One region of the Mycobacterium shunyiense genome, then DNA from elsewhere that is predicted to be linked to it. Evidence: predicted binding sites of a transcription regulator. Region 1 holds the regulator's gene; the other holds the start of a gene.
What was found. The regulator LexA, encoded in region 1, represses DNA repair genes until DNA is damaged. The targets are predictions, from matches to a motif close to CGAACANNTGTTCG.
Positions count from the first base shown of each region.

Region 2: cofD (2-phospho-L-lactate transferase) is a predicted target of LexA. The motif match lies at 6,347-6,360, and genes of this name have one in related genera.

Region 1 covers NZ_JBZDPT010000043.1:323,197-330,957, reverse strand. The annotation lists gene AC4ELS_RS24850 (LGFP repeat-containing protein) at 1-1,653, shown strand, start outside; gene lexA (transcriptional repressor LexA) at 1,701-2,423, opposite strand; gene AC4ELS_RS24840 (LysM peptidoglycan-binding domain-containing protein) at 2,665-3,210, shown strand; gene nrdR (transcriptional regulator NrdR) at 3,375-3,830, shown strand; gene AC4ELS_RS24830 (PhzF family protein) at 3,832-4,509, opposite strand; gene AC4ELS_RS24825 (alpha/beta fold hydrolase) at 4,587-5,609, opposite strand; gene AC4ELS_RS24820 (proteasome assembly chaperone family protein) at 5,646-6,671, opposite strand; gene AC4ELS_RS24815 (trypsin-like serine peptidase) at 6,858-7,667, shown strand; gene sthA (Si-specific NAD(P)(+) transhydrogenase) at 7,661-7,761, opposite strand, start outside.
Region 2 covers NZ_JBZDPT010000001.1:114,569-122,329, forward strand. The annotation lists gene AC4ELS_RS00635 (glycosyltransferase family 2 protein) at 1-235, shown strand, start outside; gene manB (mannose-1-phosphate guanylyltransferase ManB) at 237-1,316, shown strand; gene AC4ELS_RS00645 (hypothetical protein) at 1,397-2,746, opposite strand; gene AC4ELS_RS00650 (DUF732 domain-containing protein) at 2,910-3,257, shown strand; gene AC4ELS_RS00655 (NUDIX hydrolase) at 3,254-3,802, opposite strand; gene AC4ELS_RS00660 (coenzyme F420-0:L-glutamate ligase) at 3,799-5,142, opposite strand; gene cofD (2-phospho-L-lactate transferase) at 5,151-6,140, opposite strand; gene AC4ELS_RS00670 (WhiB family transcriptional regulator) at 6,435-6,839, shown strand; gene AC4ELS_RS00675 (metallopeptidase family protein) at 6,883-7,305, opposite strand; gene AC4ELS_RS00680 (DUF3499 domain-containing protein) at 7,437-7,761, shown strand, end outside.

The DNA of each region.
Region 1 (7,761 bases):
CCGTCGGATCCCGCCTCGGCGATCGCCGCCGCGCGCCGCGAGGCAGGCGGGGTGATGGGACCGCTGGGAGCCAAGGACGGCGACCAGTATCCGATCGGCGACGGTGGATTCGGCCAGAAGTACGCCGGCGGCAAGATCTTCTACAGCCCGGCCACCGGCGCCAACGCCATCACCGGCCAGCTGCTCGAAAAGTACGAAAGCGTCGGTGGCCCGGAAGGCGATCTGGGGTTCCCGACCGCCGGCGAGTCCGAGGGCGGATTGGGACCCAACAGCCGGATCAGCACCTTCGCCGCGGCCGACAACCCCGTCATCTTCTGGACTCCCGACTACGGCGCGGTGATCGTGCGGGGCGCGATGAACGCGGCCTGGGAGAAGCTCGGCGGGGCGAAGGGAGCGCTGGGCGCCCCGATGGCCGACCAGACCGAAGACGGCGGTGTCATCAGTCAGCGGTTCAGCGGGGGAGCGATCTCGTGGGACCGCGACGCCAACAAGTTCACCACCGAGCCGTCGAAACTCGCCTCCGAATTGAGCGGGCTGCAGGTTCCTGGACTCGACCAGACCCCGGCGGCCGGTCCGCAGCCCTCCGACGCGGACAGCAAGAAGCCGTTCTCCTGGCATTGGAGCTGGTGGTGGCTGATCGCGGTGATCCCGGTCGTGCTGCTCGCCGGGTTGATCGTGGGGGCCGCGCTGTGGCACCGTCGGCGCGCCGGTGGCGATGACGACTTCGACCACGATCCGTTCGACGACGACTACGACGGCGGACCGGGCGATTCGTCCTACGACGAGGGTCGATATGACGACGCGCGCTACGGTTCGCGTGGGTACGACCACGATGAGTACCGCGACGGCGGTGACTCCGACGCGGCCAACGGCTACGGGCCGAGCGCCGCGTACGGCGACGCCGCGACGGCACGGTTTGCCGGGCCCGGCGAGGAATCATCAGGCGCGGCATCTCCGTACGACGGCCCCACCGATATCGCCATTCCGGTCAGTCAATGGGCCGCTCCGCACGGATCGGCCAGTGGGTACGGGGCGCCGGGCGAGGAGGAGGAACCGCCGGAGGATTCCTCGCGGTTGGTCGGGGAGCAGGGTTTCGACGACTTCGGCGACGATGACGACTTCGAAGACGACTATGAAGATGACGACTTCGAGGACGACGACTTCGACGACGAGGATCTCGATACGCCCATTGATGCCGACTTCGAAGAGGTCGCCGAGGGCGACGATGTCGACGACATCGAGGCGGAACTCGTGGACGAGGACCTGGCGGATACCGGGTCTATGCCCGGTCCGGTAGGCGGAGTGCGTGAGGCGCAGGGTTTCGCGGGCCTGGGTGGCCTGACAGTGCCGAGCGATCAGGACAACGTCGACACCGCGCCGACCCGCGTCATCACCGAGGCCGAGGCCTACAGCAGCGAGGCGCACAGCGGGCGCCACGCCGCCATCGAGCTCGACGAGATACCCAGTGCCACCGCCATCCATCTGCCGTTGGAGGACCCTTACCGCGCGCCGGAGGGTTATCCGATCAAGGCGGACACGAAGTCCGGACGGTACTGGGCACCCGACAGCGCCGAGTACGACGACGCAGTAGCCGAAATCTGGTTCGCCAGTGAGGAATTCGCCCGCACGAACGGGTTCGTGCGGACGGACTGAGGAAGCGGGCCCGGCAGCCGTCAGGTGCGGCCGGGCCCCTCACCCGGTCAGATCTTGCGAATTACGGTGACGACCTTGCCGAGCACCGCTGCGTCGTTGCCCGGGATCGGGTCGTATGCCGGGTTGTGCGGCATCAACCACACCTGACCGCGGGTGCGCTTGAACGTCTTGACGGTGGCTTCGCCGTCGATCATGGCTGCCACGATGTCGCCGTTGTCGGCCACGCTCTGCTGGCGTACCACCACCCAGTCGCCGTCACAGATGGCGGCATCGACCATCGAGTCGCCGACGACCTTGAGCAGGAACAGTGAGCCCTCGCCGACCAATTCGCGGGGCAGCGGGAAGACGTCCTCGACGGCCTGCTCGGCCAGGATGGGGCCGCCTGCGGCGATACGCCCGAGCACCGGCACGAACGTCGGCTCGGGTAGTGCGTCGGAGCCGGCCACGTCGGTGGACACCAGTGCTGCGGCCGTCGGATCGTCGGCGGCGCGCACATCGACGGCGCGCGGGCGGTTGGGATCGCGGCGCAGGTAGCCCTTGCGTTCCAGGGTGCGCAACTGGTGGGCGACCGACGAGGTCGAGGTCAGTCCGACCGCATCGCCGATCTCGCGGATGCTGGGCGGGTAACCGCGAGTGGTCACCGACGCGCGGATCACGTCGAGAATGGTGCGTTGCCGGTCGGTGAGGCCGCCCTCGGCCCGGCGTGGGCCCGCGCCGTCCGATCCGGCCGGGCTTTCCGTGTTGCCGTCCCTGCTGCGGTCGTCGCTCATGGGCCGAATGTAGTCCCTGATCGAACATTAATCAAACATGTGTTCGAGGCGTGTTGTGGGCGTGTCTGCTGGTGGAGCGCACGGGGTGGCAGTTCGGGGCCGTCCCCGCGGTCGGTGGCCGGAACTTGTCGGTGCCCTGTTCTATCGTTTGGCAACAGTTCGATCACATGTTCTATCAATCGAACACCTGAGCGAGTATGTTCGAACACAAGAGCGAAAGAGTCCACCGAAAGGCAGTCAGATGGCGATCATCGATATCCCCGCCGATAGCCGCTCCCGTGCTGTTCGGGCCGTGCCGCAGTCCTCACCGCAGCGGGCCCGTGCCAGGGGTGCCGCAGGTGCTGCGGGTACCAGGGGCAGCGCCACCTTCGGTACCGGTGTGGCCCGGCCGGTGCGCCGGGTGCAGCGGGTGCAGCGCCCGCGCCACGCCCGACCCGCCGCCGGCACGGTCCACTACCGCGGAACCGGTGTGCTGATGTCGCGGGCGTCGCACCGCAGTCGGCCCATCACTCCGCTGACCACGGTGTTACTGGCCCTGGTCGCCGCCGGTATCACGGTGTGGCTGGGCCTGGTGGCGCAACTCGGCGGGGTGATGGGGGCGGAGAACCCGCAGCCGGCCGAACTCGCGGTGGTCCAGGTGAAGTCGGGGGAGTCGCTGCAGCAGGTGGCACGCCGGGTCGCCCCGGATGCTCCGGTGGCCCGGGTCGTCGAGCAGATTCGTGACCTCAACCAACTCGACTCCGCCGCGGTCGACGCCGGGCAGACACTGCTCGCGCCGGTTGGCTGAGCAGCGCAATGTCCGCTGAATCGTCCTGGCAGGCAGCATCACTGGCCGGTGTCGGCGTGAGCACCTACATGCCACTGGACCCGGCGGTGAGTCTGCCTAGGGCATCGCGGGTACGCTCAAGGGCGCTCGAACTACTTGTCCGGCGGCATGACGAAGGAGCGGTAATGCATTGTCCGTTCTGTCGTCATCCTGATTCGCGTGTGGTCGATTCCCGCGAGACCGACGAGGGACAGGCCATCCGACGCCGGCGGTCGTGCCCGGAGTGTGGACGTCGGTTCACCACTGTGGAGACCGCGGTGCTGGCTGTGGTGAAGCGCAGCGGGGTGACCGAACCGTTCAGCCGGGAGAAGGTCATCCGCGGAGTGCGCCGGTCCTGTCAGGGCAGGCAGGTCGACGACGACGCGCTCAATGTCTTGGCGCAGAAGGTCGAGGACGCGGTCCGCGGCCTCGGCACGCCGGAGATCCCCAGCCATGAGGTCGGCCTGGCGATCCTCGGACCGCTCCGCGAACTGGACGAGGTCGCCTATCTGAGGTTCGCCTCGGTGTACCGGTCATTCTCCTCAGCCGAGGACTTCGAGCGCGAAATCGAGGCCCTGCGGGCGCATCGCGCCGAGGCGTAATTCAGTCCAGTTGGGTTGTGCCGTCGTTGACGACGCGGCCGGCCAAACGGACCCAGCCTTCCGGACTCCAGCGGGTCTCGATCACCGAACCTTTCCCCTGGATGATCGTGAGGTCCCGGCTGAGATAGTCGGTCATCCGCACCGCCGCCGACCCTGTGGCCTCGTCTTCGGGAATCCCCAGGTGTGAGGCGAACGACCGGGATCGCAACGTGCCGCGCGCTTCGTCGCTCCAGGCCCACAGGTAGGCATCATCGAAATCGTCGGGGTCTGCGGCGAGCACCTCGTCGACCGTGGCCAGGTCGTAGATGGCGAATTCCGGGGCCCATTCCGAGCGGGCATTGACAATGGCGCGATCATCCTCGTACTCGACCGGAAGAATCCCGGCGGGCACCCGCAATGTGTTGACCGGCAGGCCTTTTTCGCGCAGCCACCACGATGCGCCGACCGTTGGGTGTCCTGCGAACGGCAGCTCGGCGACCGGGGTGAAGATGTGGGCACCGGCGGAGTTGGCGCCCGGCTGGGGAAGGTCGATGAATACCGTTTCGCTGTAACCCAATTCGGTGGCGATCCGCTGACGGTCGGCGGGGGCGACGGTGCTGTTGTCGACCACGCCGAGCGGATTGCCGTACTTGCCGTCCGGATCGGTGAATACGCGTAACACGGTGACGTCGATGGCCATGCCCCGATGCTACGTCGCATCTCAGGGCCGCATCTCGGGCTCTTCGCGGGACTGTCCGACCCGGCTGGGGGAGCGGGTCAGGTGGCGCTGCGCTCGTCGGCGTCCATTGCGTCGAGCACCGCGATCTGAGTGTCGAAGGGCCCGCTCATCGTCGCTTCTGTCCGCCCGCTGCGCAGCAGGCTGCGGAGCCGGTCCTGGTCGTACACCGACGGTTCGGTCGTGTCGATGAAGCGTTCGACCACCTCGACGAAGCGGTCGGGATCGTCGTGGAACGGAAAATGCCCGGATCCAGAGAAAATCTCCAACTGGGAACCGGGCATTGCGGCGTGTGCCATGTGGGCGTGGCTGACGGGGATGACCGAATCGCTTTGACCCCAGATCAACTGGACCGGAACCGATTCGGTCAGGTAACAGCGGTCCAGCATCGTCACCACCTGGCCGCGCCAGTCCACGACGGCGCGCAGGGTCCGGGCGAACGCCGACGATGCCGTCGGTTCCGGCAGATCCGCCAGGATGCGCAGCATGTCCGGGATGTCGTGGCCGAGACCGGTTGAGCCCAGTACCGTGCCCGCGGCCCGACCGGCCAGTTGTAGGGCCGGCAGCACCAGGGGCAATCGCAGGAGGGCCAGCGCCTCACTGCCCATCGGGAGGGAGGCCACCCGCAGCGCCACGTTGACATCCTTCGTGACGCCGCCGGAGCCCACGAGGATGAGCCGGTCCACCAACTGCGGGAACTGGTAGGCGAACTGCATCGCCACGCCACCGCCCAGTGAATGACCGACCACGGTCACCCGGTCGATGTCGAGCACGCTGAGTAGGTCGCGCATGCCGTTGGCGTACGCCGCGACCGAGTAGTCCGCACGCGGCTTGTCGGAGCTACCGTGGCCGAGCAGATCGGGGGCGATCACGGTGAACCGCTGGGCCAGCGCCGATTGCACGGTGTGCCAGGTGGTGGAGTTGTCGCCGATGCCGTGGATCAGCAGGATCGCCGGCCCGGATCCGGCCACGCGGAAGGCCCGTCGGTATCCGTGGATCGTGCGGTACTCGAGCGTCGGTGTGAGCTCGCGAACGGTCCGCAGATGGGGTTTGCGTTCGGTCATGCTGGTCAACCTCGCCCTCGGCCCGGCGTCGGGCTGTTATGAGTGGTTGTCGCCGTTCGGGAAGCCGTCGCCGAAGCCGTCCCGTCCGTCTTTGTACCTGTCGTCTTTGTGCTTGTCACCGGTCTGCTGGGCGAGGAACCGTTCGAACTCGGCTCCCAGCTCGTCACCGCTGGGCAGTTCCTCGTCACGCGCCAGCAGAGACCGATTCTCCTGTGCGGCAACGAACGCATCGTACTGGCGCTCCAACCCGGTCACCACCTGAGCCACCTCTTCGCTGGCCTCTACCTGCTCGTTGATCTTGCTGTATACCTCGGCTCCGGCCTCGGAAAGTTTCTCCAACGGCAGTTGTAGCGAACCGGTCCGGGCCACCTCGGCCAGCAGCGCCTCGGCAGCCGGTGGGTAGGCCGTCTGGGCCAGGTAGTGCGGGACGTGCACGGTGTACCCCACCACCTCGTGCCCATGCTGGGCCATGCGGAACTCCAACAGGTTGGAAACGCTGGCCGGGACCTGGACTTCGCCGACCCACGGGGTGTGGTCGGCGATCAGCTCCTTGTCGTTCGCGTGCGCGGTGAGCATGACGGGGCGCGTGTGGGGCACCGCCATCGGGATGGTGCCGAGGCCGATCACCCGGCGGACCCCGAGCTGTTCGGCGAGCAGCCGCACCGCGGTGATGAACCGCTCCCACCGCAGGTCCGGCTCCAGGCCGGCCAGCAGCAGGAACGGCGTGCCCACGCCGTCGTGCAGCGCGTACAGGTTCAGCTCGGGTTCCTCGTAGCTGGTGAAGTGGTCGGTCTTGAATGTCATCAGCGGCCGGCGCGACCGGTAGTCGAGCAGCTCGTCGATGGCGAAGGAGGCCACCAGCTCGGTGTCGAGCGTGTCCTTGAGATGCTCGGCGGCCAGGCGGATCGCGTGGCCGGCATCGGAGAACCCCTCCAGCGCATGGATCAGCACCGGGCCGCGTCCATCCGAAGACGACAACTGCGGGGCCGGGAACTCAAGCTCGTACATGCCGCTCTGGTCGGGCTGGTAGTGCTGATCGGGGGTGTCGCTGGTGTCGGTCATCTCGCTTCGTCTCCTCGCTGCGGTAGGACGCTGTGACGGCCCACCGCCGTATCTTCCAGTGTCCCGCATACCCGTACTGCGGGTTCGTTCCGCCCCGCATGTGCGTTCGAACGCGCCCGGCTGGTGGTCGCATTCCGGCAGTTCTCCGCGCGATCAGGCAAAATCGTGATGATGCGCGTGACCCGGATGGCGAAGTTCACAGTCGCGGCTGCCCTGACGGCGGCCGGGGCGGCGGCGTGCACCGTTCCGGGCCCCACCGCCGGTGGCGCGGCAGCCAACCTCACGACCGTCCCCCCGAGCAGCACGCCGGCTGCGGCCAGCGCGTTGTCGCAGGCCGGGGTCGAGTCGGTGACGCCGGATCGTCGGGTGGGGGCGCTTTTCCTGGGCGATACCACGACGCACACCTGTAGCGGGTCGGTGCTGGCCACCCCGACGGCGGACCTCATACTGACGGCCGCGCATTGCCTACTCGACGGTGTCGACACCACGTTCGTCCCAGGTTTCGGCGCGGGCGCCGGTGACGCCTGGCACGTGAGCAGCGTGTATCTGGACTCGCGCTGGCTCGCCAACCAGGATCCTCAGGCCGACTATGCGATCGTGCGGGTGACCGGGGATTCCACCGCCAGGCTGCTGGCCGAGTCCGGCGGCGGGCTGACCCTGGGGTCGGCGCCGGCGGCGGGAAGCCCGGTGACGGTGACCGGTTACCCGATGGGTGAGGGCGGCAGTCCGATGGCGTGCCGAGGCGCGACCGAGTCGTCACTGCAGGGATTCCCGGCCCTGGCCTGTGCGGGCGTGACCGATGGTTTCAGCGGTGCCCCGTGGGTTTCGGGATCGACGGTGACCGGGTTGGTCGGCGGACTCGACGGCGGCGGCTGCGACGACGACGTGTCCTACTCACCGCGCTTCGATGACCGGATCGCGCGTCTGCTCGTCCGCGCTGAGGCCGACGGCCCCGGCGACGCCGCGCCCGCGGCACTCGAATCGGACTGTCAGTAGCGGAACTGGTTGAGCGCGCGCAGTTTGTTCATCACGTCGAGCGCCGCGACCTTGTAGGCCTCCGAGAACGTCGGATAGTTGAACACCGCGTCGA
Region 2 (7,761 bases), on a different contig from region 1:
CTGGCAGAACGTCTACGTCCCGACGGCGGAGGTGCTGCACCACAAGGGGCACTCCACCGGCCGTGACCCGGCGCGCAACTTGGCCGCCCATCACCGCAGTACCTACACTTTCTTGGCTGATCGATACCCGGCGCCCTGGCAGGCGCCGTTACGGTGGACAATTCGGGGCGCGCTGGCAGCACGTGCGGGCCTGGTGGTCGGTAGTTCACGACGTAAACAGGCGAAAGGGCACTGACGTGATCAATCCCGCGGAGGTGGACGCCGTCGTCCTCGTCGGTGGACGAGGCACCAGGCTGCGGCCGCTGACCCTCTCGGCGCCCAAGCCGATGTTGCCGACGGCGGGCGTGCCGTTCCTGACCCATCTGCTGGCCCGGATCGCGGTGGCCGGCATCAAACATGTCGTGATGGGCACCTCGTACAAGGCCGAGGTTTTCGAGGAAGCTTTCGGTAACGGCTCGGATCTGGGGCTGGAGATCGAATACGTCACCGAGACCGAGGCTCTCGGCACCGGTGGCGCCATCGCCAACGTGGCCGACAAGCTGCGCTACGACACGGCCATGGTGTTCAACGGTGACGTGCTGTCGGCGGCCGATCTCGGCGCGTTGCTCCAGTCCCATGACACCCACCAGGCCGACGTCACGCTGCATCTGGTGCGCGTCAGCGATCCGCGGGCGTTCGGCTGCGTGCCCACCGATGCCGACGGGTTCGTGACCGCGTTCCTCGAGAAGACCCAGGATCCGCCGACCGACCAGATCAATGCGGGCTGTTATGTGTTCAACCGCAACGTGATCGACGAGATCCCGCGCGGACGGGCCCTGTCGGTCGAGCGCGAGATCTTCCCCGAGGTGCTCTCCCGCGGACTGAAGATGTGCGGGTATGTGGACGCCTCGTATTGGCGGGACATGGGCACGCCGGACGATTTCGTCCGCGGCTCTGCCGATCTGGTTCGTGGCATCGCGCCGTCGCCGGCGCTCAACGGCCAGCGTGGTGAGTCACTGGTCCACGAAGGTGCGGCGGTCGCGCCGGGCGCCTTGCTGATCGGCGGCACCGTGGTGGGCCGCGGAGCCGAGATCGGTGCGGGCGCCCGCCTCGACGGCGCGGTGATCTTCGACGGGGTGCGCGTGGAAGCCGGTGCGGTGATTGAACGTTCGATCGTGGGCTTCGGTGCCCGTATCGGTCCGCGCGCACTGATCCGCGACGGCGTGATCGGCGACGGTGCCGACATCGGTGCGCGCTGCGAACTGTTGCGCGGTGCCAGGGTGTGGCCCGGGGTGTCCATCCCCGACGGCGGCATCCGGTACTCCACCGACGTCTGAGATCGCGGCTACTGCGCCGAAACTGCGCTATCTGACGAGAATCGGCGGAAATGCGTCATAAACCGTAGCCTCGGTGGTGCTCAGCCCGTCTTGTGCAAGTCGGAGTCGGCAGGTGCATATTCGGCACCTCCGCCGAATATCCCTGAGGGCGTCGCTGTTTCGATGGTAGCGGCCTCGTCCATCCCGCCCGCCGGATCGTCGAGAGAGGTTTTGGTGCCCAGAAGCGGTACCAACATCGGCGTCGTGAACACGGGGTGGTCCACCACGGTGGAGATCCTCAGCACCGGGTGGTCGGAGACCAGTTCTTCGATCGCACCCCTGGCCGCGAATTGCGTCTCGGTGCAGAGCGCCTGGCCACCACCCACCCAATCATGCAGCCGGCGTGCCTCTTTCAGGAACGCTTCAATGTCCTCGGTGTAGGACTTCTTGGGTTCGTAGCAGGTCCGGGTGTCCTGCACAGCGCGGCGGGTCACGGCGACGATGCTGACACCCATCTGGACCAACCGCACAGTCTGCGGGTTGATATCGAGAATCATCTGCGCGCCTGTGGTGGACCCGGGCGTCAGGAACTTCCCAGCGGCGCCGATGCTGCCCGCATACAGCAACTTGGAGTCGCTGGGCAGGACCGGGATCTGGCGGTAGTCGCCGATCATGCTTCCCACCGGATCCAGGTACGAGGCAACCGTATTGGTGGTCGCAGGCTCCTCCGGGACCCCGAACGGGTATGCCCTTATCCGCATGACGCCCGCCGGGATGTCGACCGCTACCGAACTGCGATTATGGATGGTGAGGTTGGCGGACAAGTGGATGATCGAACCCGAGGAACCCACTGGAGTCAGTTCGGCTTGCACATCGACCAGGGGAAGTGAACGCGCAGGCAGGTAGTCCGATTGCAGCCAGAACTGGACCAGTCCCAACACCGGGAACAATGCGACGACTGCCACCGCGCCCCGGTTGATCGCTCCATGGGTGTACCTGGCCAGGTAGACCATCCAGAAGAGAGCAACCGCGCCGAAGACCAGCGCCGTCCCGGTGATACCGATCAGTTGCCGGACCGGGCTGCGCTCGTCGACGAGCCACACGTACGCCGCCAGACAGACCACGAAGATCTGGCTTGTCATCGCCGTGAGGAACGCGCTCGACGATTTTCTCAGTATCGCGCCGATCGCGAGCGCGCATGTGATCCCGATACCGAGAAGCAGTGCGGCACCTAACAGATCCCAGGCTGAACGGGTCAGCGTGGCGTCCCAGACCGCGAGCCAGAGAACTACTGCGGTCTGGACAGTCAGGCAGATAAGCAGCAGAGCCTCTGTGACCCGGGGGCGGACACCCAGCGGGGTTTCGACTTGCGAAGTCTGCTGCTCCGGCGGCTTGTCGCCATTCTTGCCGCCGGCGGAGTCTTCGGCAGGGGATTCGATCTGCAGGCTCATGGTGCCTCCCACCCGTATTTCCGTGGCGTATCAACGGTAGGAAGATCGGGCCCAGCAGCGCTTGAGTAGTCGACTACCTAACTTCGGCGGCCTCTGGCGCCGAAAAAGTGTGTTTGCCGGACCCCCGGCGGCCTTAGGCTTCTATCGGCAGAAGGGGAGGGTCATGTCCAACGGCATGTTCAACGTATTGCGGCGCAATGGGGTGGCGCCGCTGGCGGCTCTGGTGGTGCTCGGAGGGGTTCTGGGAATCACCGCACCGGAGGCGGTGGCTTGGCCCATCCCGCTGACCGGGGAAGACAACACCTACCTCAAAGCCACGCGCGGGGTGTTCCCCGGTGACGATGACCAGTTGCTGATGGTGGGCCGGGAGATGTGCCGCCTGCTCTATACCGGTACGCCGGCACAGGCGGTGATCGATCAGATGGCGGGCCAGTACGGCGCTGCTCCGGATCAAGCCGCAGTTGCACTGCGCGCGGCCCGTCGGTCCTACTGCACGCAGGCGCCGCGCTAGGGGGCTCCGGTCATGGTGCCGGCAAGCTGGGTCAACCCGAAGTCGGTACCCTCGGGCAGCGCCTCCAACGGCCACCACCGTAGATCCAAAGACTCGTCACTGCAGGCGATCTCGGCACCTTCGGGGGCCCTTACCACGAACTGCATGTCGAGGTGGCGGGTCGGTACCCCGAGCGAGCAGGTGACCGGGTGCACGTGCAGCGCGGCCAGTTGTGTGTCGATGATCAGCCCGGTGATCCCGGACTCCTCGGTGGCCTCGCGCAACGCGGCGGCGCGAATGTCGGAATCGGTTTCCTCACAATGCCCGCCGAGTTGCAGCCAGCGGCCGAAGCGCGGATGCAGGGTGAGCAGTGTCTGGGTGCCGGTATGGTCGACGACCAGCGCCGAGGCGGTGATGTGACCGGGAACGCACGCCCGGAGACAGGCATCCGGACGGGCAGCTAGAAATGACAGCACCGCATGTCGCAGCGTGTCCTGACCGGGATCGGCTGTCTGCCACTGCGTCAACACCTCGACGGCGGAGGCGTGCAGGCTCTCGGCGCTCACTTCACGACCAGCAGGCCGTCGGTGGGCACCGGGTCGCGGGGCGGCTGCGGATCGGCGGGGTGACCGATCGCGATGGCGCCGAGGGGCTCCCAATCCGGCGGGAGATCGAGCACGGAACGGACCAGATCGGCGGCGAAGATCGTGGATCCGATCCAGCAGCTGCCCACCTCACGCACCGCCAGCGCCACCAGCAGGGCCTGCACCGCCGCGCCCACGGCGACGGTGAACATGGTGTGTTCGGCCTGCGTGCGGGCTTCGTCGGGATAGCTGTGGGCACCGTCGGGAACCATGAACGGAATCACCAGTTCCGGAGCGTCGTACAGGATCTGACCGCGGTTCAGGCGCCGCTCGACGGACTCGGGATCTCGGCCGTCGCCGCTCAGATCGTCCCGCCACTTGTCTTTCATCCGGTCCAGGAGCCGGACGCGGGTGGCACCGTCTTGCACCCAGACGAACCGCACCGGACGGGTGTGGTGCGGCGCGGGTGCGGTCAGCGCCTCGCCGATGGCGGCTTCGACGAGCGCGTGGTCGACGGGCTCGTCGGAGAACGCGCGCACCGAGCGACGCAGCAGCTGAGCCTGGCTGCGTCCCAGCTCGATCGACTCGGCTGTGCCCAGCCAGAACAGGTCGTCCTCACCGGAGCGCAGCAATGTGGCCGCGTTCGACCCGTCGTCGGTCAGCTCAAGCCCACGCACGACGGCGACGGGGATCGCTGTGAGCTTGCCCTTCACCAGATCCGCTGCGGCAGCGATCTCGTCGGCCACGGCCACCTCGGTGACCAGCAGCTCATTGCCGTGCCGGTCGCGCGCTCCGGCGTAGCCGTGGAGAACGGTGAGCCCGGACGCGCCGATCGCGAAATCGGCCTGGCCGTTGCGCCAGGCGCGGCCCATGGTGTCGGTGATCACGATGCCGACGGCGACGCCGAGTTTCTCACGGAGGCCGACACGTAGTGCCTGCGCGCTGCCGTCGGGATCGACCGGCAGCAGCGCCAACTCGTTCGAGTCGACATTGGAGCCGTCGACGCCGGCGGCGGCTTGGACCAGCCCGATCGCGTTCTCGGTGATCAGCGTCCGGCCCTTGCGGGCCAGTACCCGAACCGCCTCGCTGTCGATCAGCTTGCGCCGCAGGGTATCCCGCTCTTCCGGATCGGAAGGAGCGGTGACGATGCGGCCCTCGCACTTGGAGACGACCTTACTGGTGACCACCAGTACATCACCGTCGCGCAGCCAAGGTGCCGCTTCGGCGAGAACGGTGGCCAGGTCATCTCCGGGGCGGAACTCAGGAAGCCCTGCCACCGGCAGGATCTCGACCTTGTCGCCGGAGCCGTGTTCGGTGTTCACAGCAGTGCTCACAGCGCAACGCCGGCCAGGTCAAGGCCGGCCCGCACCATCTCGGCGGTGGTCGACGGGTCGGTCATCAGCAGTGGCACCGCGCGCACCTGAACTCCCTCGATGTCGGCCTCATCGCCCTCGTGTATCAGCCAGCCGTCCAGGATTCCGGTGCCCGACCGGGCGCCGAAATGCCGGCCGACGGCCTGTGACGTGGATTCCACACCGATGATGGACAGGCACTCATCGGCCATGCCGCGCAACGGTTTTCCATTGATGATGGGGGAGTAGCCGACCACCGGCGCCTTGGTCGAGCGCAGCGCGCCGCGGACGCCGGGAATCTGCAGGATCGGTCCGATACTCACGACAGGATTCGACGGCGCCAGCAACACCGCATCGGCGTCGGTGATTGCCTCGGGGACGCCCGGCGCGGCGGTTGCCTGTTCCGCTCCGACGAACGCAAAGCTGTGTGAGGGCACCTGCGCGCGGTGACGCACCCACCACTCCTGGAAGTGGATGGCCCGCCGTTCCCCATCCTCGGGGTCGGTGATCACCACGTGGGTCTCGCTGCGGTCGTCGGTGACGGGCAGCAACCGCGCCCCCGGTGACCAGCGCTTACACAATGCCTCGGTGACCTGTGACAGCGGGTAGCCGGCGCGCAGCATCTGGGTGCGAACCAGATGGGTGGCCAAGTCCCGGTCGCCGAGTCCGAACCAGTCGGGTTGCACACCGTAGGCAGCGAGTTCTTCCTTGGCGTGCCACGTTTCATTGCGGTGACCCCAGCCGCGTTCGGGGTCGATACCGCCACCCAGCGTGTACATGCAGGTGTCGAGGTCCGGGCAGATGCGCACGCCGTGCATCCAGGCGTCGTCACCGACGTTCACGATCGCGGTGAGTTCATGTTTTTGCTTGCTGTCGGTCCCGGCGAACTGGCCGAGGCCCAACAGGTGCTGTACGCCCAGCAAAAACCGGGCGCCTCCGACGCCGCCGACCAGAACGGTGATCTTCACAACGTCCGACCCTAAGCGTTGAGAGCGTGCGGATGGAAACGACGTCGTCACGGGCAGGACACGCCGATGTCGCGACGCGCCGATTTGACATTACGAGATGGTATGAATTCGCGTCCTGGCGCTTGACCCTGGCAGCTAACACGTGTGTAATCACAGATGTGTCATTTCCCGGTTGGTGACCTATTCCGGTGTCGCGGACCGAGATTCGATCAACTGTTCGAATGGGGTGACCGCACATCGCAGTAGTGGGGCTCCACTTAGGATCTACGAGACCGAGTGAGGAGGCGGGGGATAATGTCTTATGAGAGCGGCGATTTCGATCATGTGGTCCGGTTTGACGATCGGCTACTCGGCTCGGTAGACAACGCACCGCACATCAACGTGGGACCGACACCGCTGGGGGCGGCCGGACGTCCTCAACTGAGTCTGGTTCCGGTGAGTTCGGTTCCCGAACACATTGATGTTGATCCGGAAGACGAAGACGACCAATGGCAGGAACGTGCGCTGTGCGCACAGACCGACCCGGAGGCGTTCTTTCCGGAGAAGGGCGGGTCTACCCGCGAGGCCAAGCGCATCTGCCTGGGCTGTGAAGTCAAGGATGCCTGCCTGGAGTACGCGCTCGCGCACGATGAGCGCTTCGGCATCTGGGGAGGATTGTCCGAACGGGAGCGTCGGCGCCTCAAGCGCGGCATCATCTGACGCTCTCCGGCCGAGCGCTCATCGCACGATGTAGCGCTCGACGTCAGTCGTCGTCGATCGTTGGGTCGATGACTGACGGTTCGACTCCCAGATAGGTGGCCACCTGGGCCACCAGGATTTCATGCAGCAGGTCAGCTAGCTCATCGGATCCTTTGACCCGGCGCTCGATGGGCTTGCGGAACAAGACAATTCGAGCCCGGGTCGCATTTCCTCTGACATCAACCCCAGCAGGTATCAACCGCGCCAGCGCGATCGGTCCGTCGGCGATGACCTCGGGCGGCCATTGCACGCCCTCGGGATCTTTCGGAGACATCCGCGGAATCTCATCCACCGCGACATCGAGTTCTTTGATCCGCGCCGCCCACCGACGCTCGATCGGCTCATAGGCTTCCAGTACTGCCATGTCGAACCGCTCGCCCCGACTACGCCAGCCGGGAACCGAGCGCGGCAGCAGCGGTCCGCGCATGTCGCGGCCGCGACGCGATCGCCATGGGTTTCGCTGGGCCACGGCGATGATCGTAACGGTTCGGGATCGGGGACCCGACGGCTGCGCGTGTCCGGCACCGCACAGCGACCGTCCAAAGTAATCTCTGTTGCGTGAATGTTCCCCGTCGCTGCTGCCGGCCCGGGTGCCCGCACTATGCCGTGGCGACGTTGACTTTTGTCTACTCCGACTCCACGGCGGTGGTCGGACCCCTGGCCACGGTGTCTGAACCCCACTCCTGGGACCTCTGCGTCGGCCACGCCGGCCGGATCACGGCACCGCGAGGCTGGGAGTTGGTCCGTCATGCCGGCCCGCTGCCCACCCACCCCGACGAGGACGACCTCGTCGCACTCGCCGACGCCGTGCGTGAAGGCCAGCCCGGTGCGGTTCCCCACAGCGGGGTGGTGGCCGGATTCTCCGATCCCTCCACCGGTGTGG